DNA from 3 places in the Bacillus cihuensis genome. Region 2 is predicted to be linked to each of the others. Evidence: riboswitches for the same ligand, from Rfam matches in the RefSeq annotation. Region 2 holds a riboswitch; each other region holds the start of a gene.
What was found. A riboswitch is a leader RNA that binds a small molecule or an ion and turns the genes downstream of it on or off. The one in region 2 is predicted to bind cyclic di-GMP.

Region 1: it holds a riboswitch for cyclic di-GMP, as region 2 does, so the genes downstream of both, V179_RS30285 (anti-repressor SinI family protein) here and V179_RS27605 (aspartyl-phosphate phosphatase Spo0E family protein) in region 2, are expected to answer to the same signal.
Region 3: it holds a riboswitch for cyclic di-GMP, as region 2 does, so the genes downstream of both, V179_RS0114435 (type II secretion system protein) here and V179_RS27605 (aspartyl-phosphate phosphatase Spo0E family protein) in region 2, are expected to answer to the same signal.

What each region holds. Positions count from the first base shown of each region.
Region 1 is NZ_KI632498.1:246,273-251,190, forward strand. It holds gene hpf (ribosome hibernation-promoting factor, HPF/YfiA family) at 1-174, shown strand, start outside; gene V179_RS0123005 (chromate transporter) at 895-1,464, shown strand; gene V179_RS0123010 (chromate transporter) at 1,461-1,991, shown strand; cyclic di-GMP riboswitch class I at 2,524-2,612, shown strand; gene V179_RS30285 (anti-repressor SinI family protein) at 2,641-2,787, shown strand; gene V179_RS0123020 (helix-turn-helix domain-containing protein) at 3,270-3,593, opposite strand; gene secA (preprotein translocase subunit SecA) at 3,856-4,918, shown strand, end outside.
Region 2 is NZ_KI632495.1:683,782-688,699, reverse strand. It holds gene V179_RS32405 (CPBP family intramembrane glutamic endopeptidase) at 1-252, shown strand, start outside; gene V179_RS0109220 (DoxX family protein) at 618-1,127, shown strand; partial or broken gene V179_RS27615 (GNAT family N-acetyltransferase) at 1,371-1,913, shown strand; partial or broken gene V179_RS32010 (antibiotic biosynthesis monooxygenase family protein) at 1,971-2,115, shown strand; cyclic di-GMP riboswitch class I at 2,213-2,295, shown strand; gene V179_RS27605 (aspartyl-phosphate phosphatase Spo0E family protein) at 2,331-2,495, shown strand; gene V179_RS0109200 (DUF3139 domain-containing protein) at 2,719-3,123, shown strand; gene V179_RS27600 (DUF4190 domain-containing protein) at 3,261-3,569, shown strand; gene V179_RS0109190 (GNAT family N-acetyltransferase) at 3,831-4,250, shown strand; partial or broken gene V179_RS31300 (IS110 family transposase) at 4,613-4,750, shown strand; gene V179_RS0109180 (cysteine hydrolase) at 4,824-4,918, shown strand, end outside.
Region 3 is NZ_KI632495.1:1,796,112-1,801,029, forward strand. It holds gene pilM (type IV pilus biogenesis protein PilM) at 1-688, opposite strand, end outside; gene V179_RS0114430 (prepilin peptidase) at 702-1,457, opposite strand; gene V179_RS0114435 (type II secretion system protein) at 1,839-2,297, opposite strand; cyclic di-GMP riboswitch class II at 2,402-2,485, opposite strand; gene V179_RS0114440 (type II secretion system F family protein) at 2,553-3,761, opposite strand; gene V179_RS0114445 (type IV pilus twitching motility protein PilT) at 3,761-4,801, opposite strand; gene V179_RS0114450 (GspE/PulE family protein) at 4,814-4,918, opposite strand, start outside.

The DNA of each region.
Region 1 (4,918 bases), on a different contig from region 2:
GAGGTTGTCCGCAATAAGCGTTTTGACTTGAAACCAATGGATAGTGAAGAAGCGATCTTGCAAATGAATATGCTTGGTCATAGCTTTTTCGTCTATACGAATTCAGATACAAATACGACAAATGTTGTGTACCGTCGTAAGGATGGCCGCTATGGTTTGATTGAACCAAGCTAAATAAAATAAGTTAAATTATACAAGGCCTGATTCTTTCTTAGGAGAGAATCAGGCCTGTTATGTTTAATAAAAGTTATATGATTTAGGTATCATCTGTCGGGATTTAGCAGTAAGCATCCGATGTATTCCAAGGCACTAAACAAATACGGAGAAATTTCTGTATAATATAAAGATAAATACTAGATTTAAGTCTTAATGGAATTTTAACATCATCTGTATCCTTAATAATATATTGGTAGAATATAATCAAAAAGTAATATCTATTTTGATTTTGTAGCCCTCCCTATCAATTGATAAGACAGGGCATGTATCCGTAGTGCTGTGGAATAAAGTTCTTGAGTAGAATATTATCGGTTTTAGGCTACTAAAGTGGGGGAAAAGAATATTTCATTAAAATCTTAGTCATGATAATAATTGTTCCTTGATTATCCCCTATGTCTGATACATACGAATTTGGGTAGTTAGTGAGGCGTAATGTATAAAATGACGTTAACTTGAATGTGAAAACTACATTTGTAGGATTAGAGGAGAAAATACAGTTTGAATCTTCACTCCAGAATCATATCAGTAGCATAGAACATTAAATTGAAATTTCTCTAGATAATGTTGGATTTAAATGAAGAGAACTATTTAACCTATTATTCCATCAACAGTGTGCCAATGGTTCATACAGAGTAGTCCATGATAAAGATAGATTATTAGAAGTAGGTGTAGTGAAATATGAAGCAATTAAATATTTTTATGGCATTTTTTAGAGTTGGCATGCTTGGTTTCGGCGGAGGTCCTGCTGCGATTCCTCTTGTGCAAAAAGAGGTAGTTGAGAAATATAAGTGGATGAATAATGAAGATTTTGGCGATGTCTTGGCGCTTGGAAATGCGCTGCCGGGTCCGATTGCGCCTAAGCTAGCAGGCTATATTGGGTACCGTGTTGGCGGTTTTTGGGGCTTGCTTAATGGTGTGTTTGCATCTTGTGTTCCCACCATACTTTTAATGATTTTGCTTTTGAAAAGCTTGAATGCTTATAAAAATCAAGCGTGGGTGACAGGGATGTCACAAGCAGTCGTTCCTGTTGTCGCTGTGATGCTGCTAACTATGACTTTAGACTTTTTAAAAAAATCAGGTTCATCCAGTATCGGCTGGCTGTGGACGATTGTCTTCGTTTTGCTCGGGTTTGTGTTTATGGAACTGTTAAATGTGCATCCAGCTATTATCATTTTTTCCCTGCTCATTGGGGCACTATTGAAGAGAGGCCCTGTATCTGAACCTAATAAGGAGGCGGGAAAGTCATGATTTATTTGCAGATTTTCTGGGCTTTTTTTATATCAGGTATTCTCGGCTACGGTGGTGGTCCGGCATCCATTCCGTTAATTGAAAAGGAGGTCGTCGACAGATACGGTTGGTTTACTGTTCATGAATTCAGTGATGTGATTGCTCTTGGGAATGCACTCCCAGGCCCAATTGCTACCAAAATGGCAGGCTATATTGGATTTGAACAGGCTGGCATACTGGGCGCGATTATTGGGGTATTCGCTTCAGTCGCTCCTTCTCTCATTTTAATGCTTGGTCTACTCAGTATTTTAAAGCGTCACAAAGAATCCCCTCGAGTGAAAAGGATGACAGTCGTCGTTCGTCCAATCATTGCTGTCTTGCTAGGGATGATGGCTTATGATTTCTTTTTCACTGCATATGAAGGAATCGGATGGATTCAGACATTAGTAATTGGGATTATTAGTTATTTTTTATTGGGTAAATTGAAGGTTCATCCTGCCTATGTAATCGCAATAGCGTTAGTATATGGAGCTTTTTTTCTTGGTTGAAAAAGCTCCTTTGATGTTTTACAAGGATATTTCATTTTATGATCCAATTCTTATAAGCATCCATCTAATGAATTTGCTATACATAAAAAACTTAATGACTTAAAAAATAAAGATAATAGTGGGATTTTGAATATAAGTATTGTATTTAATGATGCAAACGATAAATACTAATCCCCTGTGAAACTAGATGGGGACAACAACGGACTTTTAAGGTAGTTAATTAGAAGTCTCCCATTATGATGAAGGATGTTTGTTTAAGTTTTGGACAATATTTGACGAACCAAAAGTGTAAAAACAAGAGACATAGTCGAAAAGGTCTAGATCATATGTCATGAATATTGATAAGGTAAATATAATATATTTACATAAAAATTCTTTCAATCATATATTTCCTAATTTGTTCTAGTTGAAAAAATGTAGAATTTAGTCGTAATATGTAAAAAAATAAGGTAAAATATTTAAATTTAATAGCATAAAATTACATAAAATATACCAAAAATTCTGTATAATCAAAGAAAATAGAAAATTCATACACAGAAAAAGGCAAACCTATTGAAAAATAGGGACGCAAAGTCGCGGGTCTAAGGTATTATATTGTGCTATGATGGCTGGACTGCCTGAAATACATAGTATTTTAGGAGGGAATGGGTTGGCAGATCTAATAGTTGATGAAGAATGGATTGAGCTAATGGTACAAGCTAAGGTACTTGGATTGACTAAAGAGGAAGTCCTTCGTTTCTTTGAGCAAAAAGCAACAGAAAATAAAAAAGATGAACCAACCTATCATACGATTTAAACGTATAAACCCCTTAAACAAACTGGTTTTTTACGAAAGTCCAGTTCGTTTAAGGGGTTTGTTTTGTTTATGGACACGGGGCGGGGCTCCGCGACGAACTAATATAGCCATCTACTTAGCAGAGATACGTATTTTATTAAGAAAGTACTTCGAAATCCTGCTCCGCACCTCCACCGTTATGATTAGGTGAGTTTAGCGTGCTACAAAATAGATCCTTCATGGCACCGGTGGCGTTATAATGCCATATTACACTTAGTAAGACGGACATGGGGCGGGGCTTCGAAACTTAATAATATAGATCATCTACTTTGTAAATATACATACTTTATTAAGAATGTACTTCAAAATCAGGATCTGCACCACCACCATTGTGATTAGCCGAGTGTAGCGTGCTTCAAGGGATATCGTACATAGTAATTGGTGGTATTTTAACGTCATTCTGGATTTGTAAAGAGATAAAAATGGGATCATCCATACTCCAATCACTCTTCTTGCTTTAATCTCCATTTGTTAAATTCAATGAATTCACGGAATTGATCTTTGGATACACCGGATTTCATTGCCTCTTGAACAATATTCATCCATTCTGCGTCAAGCCCATCTTTGACAGGTTCATCGTGAAGGAGAGAATCAACAGGAATTTGCAGCACTAAGGCGATTTTTTCAAGAAACTGGATAGATGGGTTCGTTTGAAGGTTTCTCTCAAGGGAGCTTAAATAGGACTTGGCGACTCCCGCTTTTTCAGCAAGTTCTGTCATGGACATTCTATTTTCTTGTCTCAGTTTTTTTACGCGATCACCGATCATGTTATCTCACCTCAAAACTTTTCTGCAGATATTTTCATGCGTAAGGCTGTTAATACTCATTTTAACGTTTTCACGGTATTAAATCTATAAATTTTCATAATATCGTGAAGTTGTACCTGCACTTTATACATGGTAATATTAAGGGTGCACCTATTTAATATGAAATAAAATGGATATATTAATCTTTGATCTAGTGTTAATTAAATCTAAAATATATTTTCTTTTTTAATAAAGACTTCTATATAAAGAGGAGCGTTATTGAATGCTTAATATTTTAAATAAAGTGTTTGACCCGAATAAACGAGAAGTGAAGCGTCTTGAGAAGCTGGCTGATCAAATTGAAATGCTAGCGGATAAAACAGCTTCGTTATCAGATGAAGAACTGCGTGGGAAAACAGAAGAATTCAAAGAGCGTTACCAAAAAGGCGAAACGGTCGATGATTTGCTTGTTGAGGCATTCGCGACGATTCGTGAAGGAGCAAGAAGAGCATTAGGAATGTATCCATTCCGCGTACAGCTAATGGGGGGGATTTCCCTTCATGATGGTAATATTTCTGAAATGAAAACCGGGGAAGGGAAAACGTTGACTTCCACTCTTCCTGTCTATTTAAACGCGATTACTGGGAAAGGCGTTCATGTCGTTACTGTCAATGAATACTTAGCAAGCCGTGATGCGGAAGAAATGGGCAAGCTGTATGAGTTCATGGGAATGACGGTTGGGTTGAACCTGAACGGCATGTCTAAGGAAGAGAAGCAAGAAGCGTACAGTGCTGATATTACGTATAGTACGAATAATGAGCTAGGTTTCGATTATTTACGGGATAATATGGTTCTATATAAAGAGCAAATGGTACAACGACCTTTACATTTTGCTGTTATCGATGAAGTGGATTCAATCTTGATTGATGAGGCACGTACACCATTAATTATTTCAGGTTCGGCACAAAAATCAGCTCAGTTATATATCCAAGCGAATGCTTTCGTTCGTACGCTTACGTTAGACAAGCATTATACGTATGATGAAAAAACAAAAGGGGTTCAGCTGACGGAAGAAGGAATTAACCGTTCGGAAGCGGCATTTAATATCGAAAATTTATTTGATATTAATCATGTTGTTTTGAATCATCATATTAATCAAGCGTTAAAAGCGCATGTAAGCATGCATCTTGATGTCGACTATGTCGTGCAAGAAGGCGAAATCGTCATTGTTGACCAGTTCACTGGGCGTTTAATGAAAGGTCGCCGCTATAGTGATGGACTCCATCAGGCTATTGAAGCGAAAGAAGGCTTGGAGATTCAAAATGAAAGCATGACACTTGCAACAA
Region 2 (4,918 bases):
CTTATATGGCGTGGTTTTATGTTATCAAGTTTGAAAAAGTATGTTTCCACTACAAGTGCAATTATCATGACAGGCATCGGTTTTGGTTTACTACATCTTGCTGTTGGAATACCTTTCATAATAAGTTTACTTTTTTCTTTTGTTGGATTTTTTTATGCTTTTGTCGTAATAAAAACCAATAGTATATACACTGCAATAATATTTCATTTTGTAATAAATATTGGAATGGTTTTTAGCGGTTTAATTCTTTAACTATTAAACTAACGAGCACTATACTTTAATAACGATCTTCAACAATCGGGCGAGGTTCTTCTATAAAGAAGATCGCTTTTTTTCATTATAGGGCCATTTTATTGAATTAAGGTTACATATAATTCAATCCTACATAAAAAATAAATTGTGACAAGTTGATTCCCCTAGATGCCCAAGAGGAGTTAAAAAAGTTGTATAAACTATTCATCTCTTTCTATATATCTTTAATTGTTACCTCTTATTGCAACAGGAGGTTTTTGTAACATATCTGTTACATATTTTTCATATAAACGATAATGATAATCGTTATCGTTTATAGTATTATATCAATTAGTGATTAATTTTTAATATTTAGGAGGAAAAGTATGTTTATTGATTTTCTAAGAGAAAATAAAAAGATCTCTATACTTTTAGCTGTGCTACGTGTATATCTCGGATATACGTGGATTATGGCTGGTTGGGGGAAGATAGCAAGCGGACATTTTGATGCTTCTGGTTTCTTACAGGGTGCGTTAGCTAAAGCAACAGGAGAACACCCGGCTGTTCAGGGTTGGTGGGTTGTTTTTCTAGAAAACGTAGCCATTCCTAATGTAGAGATATTCAATACTTTAGTACCTTGGGGAGAATTACTAGTGGGAATAGGTTTATTGGTGGGTTGTTTCACTAAAATAGCAGTATTATTTGGACTGATTATGAACTACTCTTATCTGTTTAGCGGTACGACAAGTACCAATCCACAACTTGTTTTATTATCTATGTTTATTCTCGTTTCTGCTGTGAATGCAGGAAAATATGGGATTGATGGTATGATTATGCCAACTCTTAATGAAAAACTATTTGCCAACAAAACAAGAGAGAAAAGAGCAGCTGTTTAGTTATAAGTAGTTTGGTGTTGAACTAACTTGCGCTTATATTAAGTATCATCGAAAAAAATAGAAAGCACCTTTAACCTTTATGTATATGTATACTAGAAAAAGTGGTAATCAACAGCCTACAAACGGGCGCGATTCTTCAATAAAGAGGATCGCTTTTTTCATTATAGGGCCATTTTGTTGAGGAAGAAATAGGTCACATAATAAAATTGAATAAAGAAAAAAACATAGAGGAGAAATGTTTTAATGATTGAATTAAAGTATTTTGAACGCACGGATTTAAACAACTTATCAAGTGGGTCAATTCACCTCAATTCTTACTCATTGGGGTGGGCCTGCATTCCAATATCCCTTATCAGAGAATCAATTAGAAAAGTATATTGAGAATGCCAATAGAGATAACTTGGATACCTTAGTATATAAGGTAAAGAAACCGGTAGTGTTATTGATCATATCTCTTTGGAGAAAATTGATCGAAAAAATAAGTCTGCAAGAGTTGGAAAAGTCTTGGTAGGTGATAAAAATGTAAGAGGAAAAGGAATTGGTCAGCAAATGATGAAAGAAATTCTCAAAGTAGCATTTGAAGATCTTAATTTACATAGAGTTAGTCTTGGTGTGTTTGATTTCAATGTATCTGCAATTGCTTGTTATGAAAAGGCTGGTTTTACAAAAGAAGGATTACATAGAGACTCTAGAAAAAACGGTGATGAATACTGGAGTTTATGGGAAATGAGCATTTTAGAATATGAATTTATGACCAATAGAAGATCATCTAATATTCCGTTATAGGGCTAGTTATTTGGAATACTGATCGGTGATGCAAATAGAAAAACGGGAGGTTTTACAATGATTCTTGAAGGCGCAATGTTACAAGTAAAAGAGGGAATGGAGGTGGAATTTGAAGAGGCTTTCAGTAGGGCGTCACATATCATTTCTTCAAAGAAAGGGTACTTACCTCACGAATTGGGAAAGTTGCATTGAAACTAAGGGAAATATTGGTAAAGATCCATGAATCCACCCTCTTGACAATTATTCTGATAGCAACAACAAAATGCGACAAATTTCGGAATCTAAATACAGTAATATATAACGAGAAAAGGCAAACTTATTGAAAAATAAGGACGCAAAACTACAGATCTAAAGTTTTAACTATGATGGCTGAGTTGCCTAAAATAACGTACATATTTTAGGAGGATACCTTGTTGAATGGTACTTACAGAAATGGACGATTTAGAAAACAGGATCAATGAATTGAAAAAGGAATTAATCCTGATTGCAAAGGAAACAGGCTTAAATAGCCACGACACCATTAATTGCAGTCAAAAATTAGATCAGCTTATCGTGGATTACCAAAAACACCTACAAAATTAAACTAATATCATCCCCGTATTAGTATAAAAATCCACTTTTCAATTATAGGGTGCTTTTTTGTAATAGGGAACAGCGCTATTTCCATTATAGGGCCATTTAATAGAATAATAATTTCTGATATAATTGGATATTTATGTTAAATCCTAAATAACAATGGATTCATTAATGAATAATGGATGATAAAAGCGTTATTTTTTAAAGTTCTAAAAAAGGCGGGGGAATTTTGAAAAAAACTAAACGTTTGATTCTTTTATTATTCATCGGAGTTATTATAGGAGGGCCTTTTCTCGTTTATGATATATTTTATGGTAATCCTAGTCGCTCCTTATTAATGGAAAATGCAACAAAAAAACACCTTCTTAAGCTTGGATATAATTCCGATGAATTGTTAGAAGTTAAAACATTCTATTCAATGAAGAAAGATACAGGTATAAAAAGAACGCGCGCCCGTGTCATCTTTAAAGATGAACCGGAAGAAAAATATGTATACATCCAGTACGAAAAAAACAGAGAAATTCAACAAGGTTGTAGTTACTTTAACACAGACACTAATGCTTACGAAAATGAATATACCGAAAAAAGGAAACACATGGTGAGAGACTGTATAAATACACTCTTTTCAATGTAATTTTTCTAGTCCGATTCTAATGGGCAATAAAGAGCAGCTATTCAATAAAAGGGAGCTATTATGTAGCAAGATATGCGCCCATATTAATGAATTGGGTCATGTTGTATAGCAATGTCAATGTTAGGAGGTGTTTATGAATGGTTGAAAAAGCTCAAACAAATAGTAAATCGGTGGCTTCTTTAACCCTTGGGATTCTTTCCATTATAATACCAATAATTGGAATAATACTTGGTATTATCGGAATTGTATTTTCTAGAATGGGAAAAAGGGAAATTGAGAAAACGAACGAGAATGGAAGGGGATTGGCAACCTCTGGATTTGTTTGCAGTATCGTTGGAATCGTAATTCAGACGTTATGGATATTGTTAGCTATTGTATCTTACTTCTCATACTCTAATGTGGAGTTTGAATTACAATTCATCTCAACCCAATTTTTATTTGGATAATAGTTGCTGAACTACACTGATGGAACTTGGTTCAGAAATTTTAGTCTTCAGCAATCGGGCGCGTTTCTGTAATAAGGAACAGCCCTATTTCCGCTAGATTGTTGAATAGCGCGTTAAATTGTAAAGCGTAGATTGTGAAGAAATGTACTTAAACTAACGAAGTAGTTTAGTGTAAGAAGGAAAACCTTGATTTAAACCTATATTATATAGAATGAAAATTATGTTATTATTATTTATATAAAAGAAAGTGAGAGTGAAAATATGAATATCAGAGTAGCAAGTGAATTAGATTACCCTGATTTAAGACTTATATACCTAGAATCTCGTCGTAAAAGTTTTCATTGGGCAGATATAGAAGAAATGACTTTAGAAGACTTTGATAAGCATACTGTAGGAGAGTATATAATATTAGCAGAGGAAGATACTCATATCCTTGGATTTGCTTCTTTGTACTTGCCAGATAATTTTATACATAACTTATTTGTTCACCCTGATTTCTCGGGTAAAGGTGTTGGTGGTCAATTGGTTAATGCCGCCATAGAAAAAATGAATAAACCATTAAGATTGAAATGTGTATCTGAAAATCAAAAAGCGATGAAGTTTTATGAAAATAATGGTTGGAAGAAAGTTGTTGAAGAAGGTAAACCAGAAGAAAAATATTGGGTTATGGAATATGAATAAAATAAATAATTGAGGCTGATTTATTTTTTTGATGTTAAGCTAACTGGTGCGTTAGTTCTACAAGCTAAAGGCAACAATCATCATCATTATCTTGATATTCCACAATCGGGCGCGATTCTTCAATAAAGAAGATCGCTTTTTTTCCGTTATAGGGCCAGATTGTTGAACAATACCTTTTAAGAAAAATGGGTATCTATGTTAATAATTAGAAGAGCTTGTGAAGAAATGTACTTAAAGTAACGAAGCAGCATTCCTGTAATAACTGAAAATGAGATTTGAACGAAAAAAGACCTCTTGATAAGATGAATGTGTCCTGAGCTGGCCAGCTAAAATGGACAAAACATCTAATTGGAGGCCTTACAATGAATTATAACCAAAATCATAAAATCTCTCAAATTACTTCTGAAACCTTAATTATCGGAGTAGATATAGCCAAACATAACCACTTTGCGCGAGCGCAAGATTTTAGAGGAATGGAGCTTAACTTCAAAATTTCATTTTCCTAAGGAATTTTTAATCAATGTAGTTCATATAATGGATAAGTGAAAACATATTAAAGGTGGGGAAAATTCTATGTTTAAACCAAATCCCGCGAATACTGCAATAGTTATTACTGACCCTCAAAATGACTTTTTGTCTCCAGGCGGAAGAGGATATCATTTGACAAA
Region 3 (4,918 bases), 1.1 Mb from region 2:
CATAAAAATCAGAGCCGCTTCGGCTTTTAGAAAGTTCATAGTGTTCCTCATGAAATTCCAACGGATAGTGGCGCGAAAAAACAGGCTTATGTTCATAAAAAACAGATAAAACAAACGCATCTAAACCAATTTGCACGAATAAAACATGCTCATCCTGCTTGGCAAGGCCTAGATGATAATACATTCGATAAAGCGACAGCATGGAAAGATCGGCGATATCTGGTTTTAACGATGCGCCCTTTAATAATTCGGTCCATTCATTCAATACGGTTTCTCTAGAAGCAAATAACAACACGTCTCGGTTTTCAGCCGTTTGCTCTAAAGGCACTGCTTCAATTAAAGGATCTGAAAAAGGCAAATGGATGCTATGGCCCAATTCCATATATAAATAACCATTCAGTACATGATCTGGAACATCATTCGGAACATGTATAGTCCTAACGATTACTGTTGAATCAGGTACACAAAAAGAGACTTTTTTCCCTTTAAGCTTCCACTGATCAACCATTTCTTCCACAATCAGCTCAAGCGTTTCACGATCTTTTATTTGCCCTTCAACGATCACACCGTCTGGCAGACTCTTTTGCCCATAAGCTAGTAGGTTGTGCTTTTTTCCAGATTCCACAAAACGAATATACCGATCTTTAATAGATAGATGAACTCGATGCTTTCGGTTCAATATGTTCACGACAATCACCTGCTTATTCAAACATAGTAAAGTAATAGCTTAATATTTCGGCTCCATAGAAGTAGGAAAGCAAGGCACCAATCGCAATAAACGGACCAAATGGAATCGGCTGCCGTTTCTTATATTTCCCTCGAATCATGCCAGCTACCCCATACAGTGCTCCTAAAAAAGTTGCCAAAGCGAATGTCAGGATGGTCAGCCTTAAGCCGAGCACCAGCCCTAATACGAAAAATAGTTTAACATCTCCCCCGCCCATGCCACCTTTACTAATGACAGCAATGAAAAAAAGCAACCCGAAGCCAACTACCGCTCCGACAAACATATCCCACCACGGATCTAATGGTACGACTAATCGGGCAACTAAAACAATAGGTACAAAAAACAACAGCACTTTATTAGGAATAATCATATACACAATATCAGATACAAAGATAATGACTAACAACGAAATAAAAAGGAGGGCGATTACGAATTCTCCAGTCAAACCAAACTCGTAAAAAGCAAGCATAAACAATAAACCCGTTGAAAGCTCAATCAGTGGATAGAGCGGCGGTATTTTCGAATGACAGTTCCGGCATTTTCCTCTTAAAAAAACATAAGACAATACAGGCACGAGATCGGTAGCTGTCAAGGTTCTTTTGCAAGCTGGACATTGTGACCTTGGTCGGACGACTGATTGATTTTCCGGGATTCGCAGTCCAACGACATTGTAAAAAGAACCGAGAACTAAGCCTATAATACCTATATAGCTGTAAAAAAATAATGTCATGGATTTCTCCTTTATATTGGAGTTGGTTTCTCTTCTATTGGATGTAGTGTTTTTTTACGTCATGTTGTTTCTTTTATTATACAGGAAGTTGGATTGAATTGGAGATGATTATTTGGTGAAGATTAAATAGATAGGCCCTGTTAAACTTGCCTGATGATTTCCGCTTCAGGCGTTCACTTTCCGCGGGCGGTCCGGGAGTCTCCTCGGCGCTCTGCGACTGTGGGGTCTCCCTTTGACTCGCTTTTCCCGCAGGAGTCTTACGCCTCCGTTCCAATCAACAAAGTGCTAAGATCAACAATGACCTTTAACATAGCCAATAGATAAAAAAAACACTCCTGTGAAAAGGAGTGGTAAATATAGGTAACTAAACAATCAATTACTTCAGGTTGTAGTACTCGGTGTTGGAGCAACAACTGACTCTCTATTTAATTCAGATGCTTTCTTATTAGTTATACTTCTCTTTGAACCTATTAGTGTAACAGTGTATTCATATTTCCCATTCGTTTCTGTTATCTTAACTTGTGCAGTAGAATAAAGTTTCCCTTTATCATCAGGATCCGTAAGCTCAGCAAGGTAACCCGCTTTCTCTAGCTGTTCGTATGTTAAAGTTACCGGCCGGTTTTTCACAATATCATCATTCGCTGCAACCGCTAATTTCGCAGATGATATCAGTTGCTGTGCATTGGCAATATGTGCATCCTTTTTGCTGTTATCAATAATGTTGCCGATACTCGGTACTGCAATAGCAGCGATGATTCCTAAAATTACGATTACGGCCAAAAGTTCTACTAGCGTTAATCCTTTTTGGTTATTCATAAGGGCTTTTACTCGTTTCATCATGTACCTTCACTCCTCATTTGATTTTTTATGTAGTCTAGCGACGGGTGTACAACCTAAAAACCCGCCACGTTTATACTTAAATTCCAAAAATTGGATTTAAGCATAAATTAATTGGCGGGTTGCACTACTCACTCCTGATCATTTAAGTGCCCAGATAAAAATGATCCATCACAGTTTCCAATCCATTGATATATTGCTAGTATATAAGAAAAATTGACCAGCTGACAACTAGTTTTTCCACTAAATTGAACATATTTATTGGATTTTGTTAAATATAGTGAACATCGGAATGGCAATGGCTGCCACAATACCTCCAACAACGACTGCTAGAAAGATAATGAGAAATGGTTCTATTAGAGATTTCATTTGATTCGTAGCATGGTCGACTTCCATTTCGTAAAAATCAGCCACGCGATCTAGCATGACATCTAAAGTACCAGATTTTTCGCCGACTGCAATCATCTGTGTGACCATCGGAGGAAATGCCCAGTGTTTTTCCATCGGTATGGCCATGGACTCGCCTTTTTCAATGGAATGTCGCGACTGTTTCATAACCCTTATCAATACTTCATTTCCTAAAATCTTTTCCACCATTGTTAACGATTGAAGGATCGGTACAGAGCTCTTGATTAGCGAGCTTAAAGTTCTTGTCATTCTTGCAATCTCTGCTTTTTGAAGCAGCTGTCCAAAAATCGGCAAACGTAAAAGCCCATAATCCAGATAATATTTCGTGTCGTTCTTCGACTTTAGAGAACGAATAAGGATATATAAGCTAACCGCTACTAAAAGAAAAACCCACCAAAAACGTTCAAAAAATCCACTCAGATTGAGAACCAACTTTGTAAAGAAAGGCAGTTCACTGCCAAATGAAAGAAACATATTGGCGAAAGTTGGTACGACTTTCGCTAACATAAAAATGATAATAACAATACTTAAACAGCCAACCGTTACTGGGTACATCAACGCCGATTGTACTTTTTGCCTTGTTTGATACTGTTTCTCAAAATAAATCGCCATTCTTTCTAGAACCTCTTCTAGATTTCCACCAGCTTCACCCGCTCGCATCATATTTATGAAGAGTGGTGGAAACACATTCCGTTGCTTTTCAGCCCCTTCGGAATAAGGGTTCCCTTCTTCTAAACTTAATACGATATTTTCCAATGTTTTCCTCAACAATTTACTTGATGTTTGTTCCGCCAAAATCTTTGTCGATTCTACAACACTGATGCCTGCTTTAATTAACGTTGAAAACTGATGTAGATACATAATAAAATCGCGATTTTTCACTTTCTTGCTACCTAAAGAGATTTCTTTATATAATATTCCCTTTAGTTCATCTATACTTGTCACGGCGATTCCTGTTTCCCTAAGCCCTTCAACTGCTTCTTTTCGTGTGTCCGCAGTCACTTTCCCTTGTTTCTTTCTCCCTGCCCGATCTCTTCCTTGATAGTGAAAAACCGGCATTATAGGATTCCTTCTTCTAAATAAGGGAGTGCGGAAAATGCATCAATTTTCCCTTCTTCAATTAATTGTTTAATCGACATTTCAATCGTTTGCATGCCAGCCGATTTACTAGTCTGCATCACACTTGCAATTTGATGGATTTTTTCATTCCGAATTAAATTTTTGACTGCAGCATTATTCACCATGATCTCGATAGCTGCCACCCTTCCTCTTCGATCTTTTGACGGCAATAAACGCTGTGAAATAATGGCTGATAAGACAGAGGCAAGCTGAACACGAACTTGCGGTTGCTGATTGGGTGGGAACACATCTATGATCCGATCAATTGTTGCGGGTGCATCCGTTGTATGTAAGGTCCCCAGTACTAAATGGCCTGTTTCCGCTGCGGTAATCGCTGTAGAAATCGTTTCCAAATCGCGCATTTCGCCGACTAAAATAATATCAGGATCCTGTCGCAAGCAAGCGCGCAGGCCGTTTGAGAAATTCTGTGTATCAAAACCGACTTCCCGTTGATCAATAATACTCAATTGATGTTTGTGTAAATACTCGATTGGATCTTCAAGCGTAATAATATGTTTCTTCATGTTTTTATTAATATAATCAATCATCGCCGCAAGCGTCGTTGATTTCCCACTTCCAGTCGGGCCTGTCACTAATACAAGCCCTTGCGTTTTTTCAGATATCGTTTGTAAAACGAGGGGCAGCTTTAATTGTTCTAAAGTTGGCACTTCTGTTGGTACAACTCGAATCGCAAGACTAATACAAGAACGTTGATGATAAGCATTGACCCGGAATCGTGAAACCCCTGGGATTCCGTATGAAAGATCTAGCTCGCCTTTTTCTTTAAACGTCTTCCACATCGATTCAGGAATCATCACTTTCGCCATTAATTCTGTGTCCGCTGGCTTAAGGACATCTTTTCCGTACTGTTTTAAATCGCCGTGAAGTCTCATAATCGGTGGTACACCTACAGTCAAATGAATATCAGAAGTACCTAAATCAAAAGCAGCTTTTAAAATATAATCCAATTTCTCTTTCACAAGTATGGCCTCCTAATCATGTCGAGCTACCCGCAGTACTTCTTCTATCGTTGTCATTCCTTGTTTTGCTTTTAGGAGCCCATCATCAATGAGGAAAATCATTCCATTCAAAACCAA